2 regions of the Rhizobium sp. BR 314 genome follow, and region 2 is predicted to be linked to the other one. Evidence: riboswitches for the same ligand, from Rfam matches in the RefSeq annotation. Region 2 holds a riboswitch; the other holds the start of a gene.
What was found. A riboswitch is a leader RNA that binds a small molecule or an ion and turns the genes downstream of it on or off. The one in region 2 is predicted to bind cobalamin.

Region 1 (2,915 bases), on a different contig from region 2:
GGCGCGATCGAAGTAGGTATCGATACGGCTACCGACGGCCTGCAGCTGCAGGCGCATGGACTTGCCGGGGACATCGACGAAGCCCTTGAGGCGCAGCACGTCATGCTCGGCGATCACGCCCCTCAGCGCATCGACAAAGGCGGCCGGGTCGGCAATGGGGCCGAGTTCGACGACGAAGCTATCGAATTCGTCGTGGTCGTGCGGCGTGCCGTCCTCATGCTCCAGCTCGTGATGCGATTTGCGGTTGACGATATCGTCTTCCGTGCCGATGCCGAGGCCGAGCAATACGGCCGCCGGCACGTCGCCGTTCTTCGCTTCGATGATCGTCGGCTTGCGGGCGGTGCGCGAGGCGACCTCAGCACGGACGCGGCCGAGACCTTCACCGTCGATCAGATCGGTCTTGTTGAGCACGATGAGGTCGGCGCAGGTCAGCTGATCTTCGAACAGTTCTTCGATCGGGCTTTCGTGATCGAGCGAGTCATCCTCGATGCGGCGGGCTTCGACTGCGTCGTGATCGTCGGCAAAGCGACCAGCGGCAACGGCAGCGCTATCGACCACGGTGATCACGCCATCGACGGTAACGTGCGTACGGATATCAGGCCAGTTGAAGGCGGCGACCAACGGCTGCGGCAGCGCAAGGCCCGAGGTCTCGATGACGATGTGGTCCGGGCGCGAATCGCGCTCCAGAAGTTTCGTCATGGTCGGGATGAAATCGTCGGCGACAGTGCAGCAGATACAGCCGTTGGTCAGTTCGATGATATCGTCTTCGGTGCAGTTCTCTGCGCCACAGCCCTTCAGCACGTCGCCATCGACGCCGAGATCGCCGAATTCATTGATGATCAAGGCAATCTTCTTGCCCGCAGCATTCTGCAGGAGGTTGCGGATCATCGTCGTCTTGCCGGCTCCAAGAAAGCCGGTGATGACGGTGGCGGGAATCTTTTCCTGATTCATTATGGATTAACCCTTCATTTTCAGCGGCAAACCCGCTGCGATAAAATAGACTTCGGCACTTGCCGCCGCGACCATCTGGTGCAGACGGCCGGCATGATCGCGAAACTCGCGCGCCATGCGATTTTCCGGCACGATTCCAAGACCCACCTCGTTGGAGACGAGAACAAGCCGCGATCGCGTCTTTGGCAGGAATTCCGTGAGAGCAGCAAACTCCACCGCCATATCCCGCTCGGCCATCATCAGATTGGTAACCCAGAGCGTCAGGCAATCCACGAGTATTGCGCGCCCTTCAGCGTCGACAGCGGCAAGCTGCGCCACCAGATCGAGCGGCTCCTCATGTGTCCACCACAGGTCGCCGCGATCGGCACGATGCTGCGCGATGCGCTCGCGCATCTCATCGTCCCACGCCCGGCCTGTCGCCACGTAGTGACGTTCAAGCCCGGTGTCCACAATCAGGGATTCGGCGAATCTGGATTTGCCTGAGCGCGCCCCACCAAGAACGAAAACAGCCTGAGAAGTCGAAGAGGACATACGCTATTTCCGCCCGCGCACAACGGGGCGTGTCGGCAGCACGTGGCTGAAACTGGAAAAATGGCGTCTACACGCCGAAAACTCGTCTTGCGCCATGACAACCTCCGTGCTGGCAGCGGAACTCGCGTTCCCGAAACAGGCTTTTCGCCCGGCACGCCTGGCAGGTCTCCTGGCTCGCGGATAAGGCGCCGCGACGGGGGCGGACCGAAACCGGTCGCCCCCGATCGTGCGCCAGCGGGTCTTTCTCACCTTCCCGGCAATCCATCATGAAAAGGCGGACGATTCGTAGAATGAGAGGCGTCCAACCCCGGTTGATCATGATGCCACGCCAGTGGCTTTTCCGACTTGCGCCTACCCCGCCTCGTTCGCCCCATGCGAATCATCGACGAAATAGGCTTCAAACCGAACGAAAGACCCTGACCGCTCTACAGTCGCGGGGTCGGCTGTGATGAGAACGCCCGGATTGGGTCCGTCCCTTCACATTCCCTTTTCATCCCATGCGGCAGATCGCCGCCTAGGAACCATTCGTTATGGCGATCATGATTAGGCTCTCGCCCAGTTCGAGTCAATCAAGGGCGTCATTGCGACATTCTCCGCTTCACGCGCGAACTCGTAGCAAATTCCCCGGAGAGCAGCAGTCTTTTTGCCGCATTTCTTTGATGTTAGGAGTTTATAGAGGTTAAGCTCCCACATTCGAGTAGAATATATCGTCCGCTCCCCATGCTACAGAAATTTCAACCTCGCCGTCTTGGCGTCTTCTCGGTCCTATTCGATCTTGGTCGTTTCAGGGCATTGCTGCGCCGTGGCGAACTGGGGCTTGTTTTTGCCGGCGCATTGGCAGGTGTGACCTCAGGCTGTGCCGTGATTGCGATGAGCTACATCTCGCGCAAGCTGCATAGCCTCATTTACGGCATAACGGACTACGAGCGCCTCAGCTCGGCAGCCGTCGCAATTCCCGACAAGTCGGTACTGCTGATCGCGCCGATCGCCGGCGGCATCATTCTCGGGATTCTTCTCTACATATTGTCGCGCACGCGCAAAAAGCCCATGGTCGACCCGATCGAGGCCAATGCGCTGCATGGCGGCCGCATGTCGCTCACCGACAGTATCATCGTCGCCGTGCAGAACCTGATCTCCAACGGGTTCGGCGCCTCCGTCGGGCTTGAAGCTGGTTATACGCAGCTTGCCGCCGGCATCGCTTCGAAGTTCGGTTACAAGATGCAGATGCGCCGTGCGGATCTGCGCATGCTCGTCGGCTGCGGCGCGGCAGGCGCCATTGCTGCCGCATTCAATGCGCCGCTGACCGGCGCCTTCTACGCCTTCGAGCTGATCATCGGCAGCTATTCCATCCTGACACTGACACCGGTCGTCGTTTCGGCGTTGATCTCCACGATGATCGCCCGGCTGCTCGCGGGCGACGATTTCGCCATCGA
Region 2 (2,915 bases):
CGGGCGGGGCAGCTATGGCAGACTTTGTCCGGCGGCGAGCGGCAGCGTGTCCACATCGCGAGAGCACTGGCGCAGACACCGAGCGAATTGCTGCTCGACGAACCGACGAACCATCTCGATATCCAGCATCAGCTCGACATTCTCGGCCTGATTTCCAAGCTCGATGTCACATCGGTCGTCGCCCTGCACGATCTCAATCTGGCGGCGATGTTCTGCGACAGTCTGGCGGTTCTGCAGAAGGGTGAGGTGGTCGCGGCCGGTTCACCGGAAGAGGTACTGACGCAAGAGCTGATCGAACGGGTTTTCGGCGTGCGCGCGCATGTTCAGAAATCGTCGGTCCATGGCCGCTGCAACATTCAATATATGGCAGGCTGACCTCGTGGATGGCGCAAATTTCGATCTCAAGGAAGAAATCCGCGATTATTGGTCGAAGCGATCGGAGACTTTCGACCTCGCCTTCGGCCACAAGATCGCTCGCGGCGCGGAGGCCGACGCCTGGCAGAAGCCCATCCGTACGGCCCTCGGCTTGCAGCCAAAGCAGGTCCTGGAGCTTGCCTGCGGCACCGGCGAGGTAACACAGCTTATCCACGATCTCGGCCATGACGTGACCGCATTGGATTTTTCCGAGGCGATGCTTGCTGTTGCGCGCAGGAAACACGCGGGCAAGGCGCGCCTTCGCTTTCTGCTTGCCGATGCAGAACATACGATGGAGCCGGATGAGGCCTATGATGCAATCGTCTGTCGCCACCTCGTCTGGACGCTGACGCGGCCGGAAGAGACGTTCAGAGAATGGTTCCGGTTGTTGAAGCCGGGAGGGCGTCTGGTCATTTTCGATGGCGATTGGGCGCAGCCGAAACTGGGTGGCCGGATCGCCACGATGCTGATTGCGCTGATCGATCGCATCTGCGGCGCCGACAGGAATTACGACGGCGCGCTCAGCCGCCGCCATGCGCGTATCATGGAGGCGTTGCCCTTCGGCGACGGCCTGCACGCAGACGTGCTTGCGCCGATTATGGAAACTGTTGGCTTTGCCGAGATTGAATTGCAGTCACATTCATCCATCGCGAAGGCACAGCGGAAGAACGCAAATCTGAGAAACAAGCTGCGGACCTTCGTCTATGGCAGGTTTATCCTTGTTTGCACGCGCCCGACGCCTTAATGAGATAAACATATAAAGATTTGTTTATGTCTATTGACTTTGAGGCGCCGTTGGTGAGTATTGGCGTGTCATGGTTCTCTGGGGTGGCCTGTCCGCGTCAGAGCTAAGAGGGAATCCGGTGCGCCGAGAGTTCGGCAATACCGGGGCTGCCCCCGCAACTGTAAACGGCGAGCTACTGTCCACCGATGTCACTAAGGCGATAAGCCTTGGGAAGACGGACAAGGGCGACGACCCGTGAGCCAGGAGACCTGCCAGGACAAAATAACGTCCACGGGCGGGGTGTCCCGGTGGTTGCTGCGAAGGTCTCCAAGGGACTGTACCCGCACGCGTCCACTTAACCCATGCCCCCACCAACCAAATGGGGTATGACAGTGTCACAGAACAGCATTTCAGTCGCATCACTTGGCTTTCCAAGGATTGGTCTTCATCGTGAGCTCAAGTTCGCGCTCGAAGGCTTCTGGTCTGGAAAGATTCCCGAATCCGAGTTGCTTGAGACCGCTAGGAAGCTCCGGGCGAGCAATTGGTTGCTCCAGCGCGATCGCGGCATCAGCCGCATCCCTTCCAATGATTTCTCTTTCTACGACCACGTGCTCGACACGGCGGTCATGGTCGGAGCGATCCCGTCCATCTACAGTTGGAGGGGCGGCGACGTTCCCCTGTCGACCTACTTCGCGATGGCGCGCGGTAGTGAGGGCGACGGCTCTGCTGATTGTGGCCACACCCATCACGGCCAGGGCACGCCGGCGCTCGAAATGACCAAGTGGTTCGATACCAACTATCACTTCATGGTGCCCGAGGTTTCGGAGGAGCAGGACTTCGTGCTGACGTCGCAGAAGCCCGTCGATCATTTTCTCGAGGCAAAGGCGCTCGGTGTTCACACGCGCCCCGTCATTCTCGGTCCCGTTACCTTCCTGAAGCTCGCTAAGGCTCGCCACGGAACATTCAAGCCGCTTGGCTTGCTGTCAAAACTGCTGCCGGTCTATGAAGAGTTGCTCCGCCGCCTTGTCGCTGCCGGCGCCGATTGGGTCCAGCTCGACGAGCCGATCGCTGTCCTCGACCTGACCGAAGGCGAGCGCCATGCCTTCTCGGTTGCCTACAAGGCGCTTACGAAGGCCATGCCGGATCTGAAGATCATGCTGACCACCTATTTCGGCGCTCTTGCGGATAATCTCATCGCGCTCGCCGATCTGCCGGTTGCCGGACTTCATGTCGATCTGACCCGCGCGCCCGGCCAGCTCGATGATGTCGCAAAGGTCGTTCGCAAGGATCAGGTGTTGTCGCTCGGCATCATCGACGGACGTAACATATGGCGCGCTGATCTTGCCGCGATTGCCGACAAGCTTGCGCCGATCGTTGCGGCCCGCGGCACGGACGGCATTGAAATTGCGTCGTCCTCGTCCCTGCTACATGTTCCGATCGATTTGGAGTTGGAGACGGATCTTGATGCGGATCTGAAGAGCTGGCTGGCCTTCGCCACGCAGAAGCTTTCCGAGCTTTCCGTGCTTGGCAAGGCGCTTGGAGGTGACAAGGCTGTGGTGGCTTCGGAAATCGAAGCCGTATCGAAGGCGATCGCAGCCCGGGCCTCCTCGTCGAAGGTGACGAATGCGTCGGTGCAGAGCCGCATTGCAACGATCGGCAACGATCAAAAGAAGCGCGCCGGCGCGTTTGCCGATCGCCAGAAGATCCAGTCGGAAGCAATCAAGCTCCCGCTGTTCCCAACGACAACAATTGGCTCCTTCCCGCAGACTTCCGAGGT

Region 1: another riboswitch for cobalamin. It lies ahead of cobU (bifunctional adenosylcobinamide kinase/adenosylcobinamide-phosphate guanylyltransferase); the one in region 2 lies ahead of metE (5-methyltetrahydropteroyltriglutamate--homocysteine S-methyltransferase).

The regions. Positions count from the first base shown of each region.
Region 1 covers NZ_JARWLA010000004.1:322,169-325,083, reverse strand. Annotated here, with positions in the region: gene cobW (cobalamin biosynthesis protein CobW) at 1-951, opposite strand, end outside; gene cobU (bifunctional adenosylcobinamide kinase/adenosylcobinamide-phosphate guanylyltransferase) at 958-1,482, opposite strand; cobalamin riboswitch at 1,624-2,023, opposite strand; gene QD461_RS08605 (chloride channel protein) at 2,203-2,915, shown strand, end outside.
Region 2 covers NZ_JARWLA010000005.1:135,613-138,527, forward strand. Annotated here, with positions in the region: gene QD461_RS09365 (ABC transporter ATP-binding protein) at 1-375, shown strand, start outside; gene QD461_RS09370 (class I SAM-dependent methyltransferase) at 380-1,159, shown strand; cobalamin riboswitch at 1,214-1,430, shown strand; gene metE (5-methyltetrahydropteroyltriglutamate--homocysteine S-methyltransferase) at 1,525-2,915, shown strand, end outside.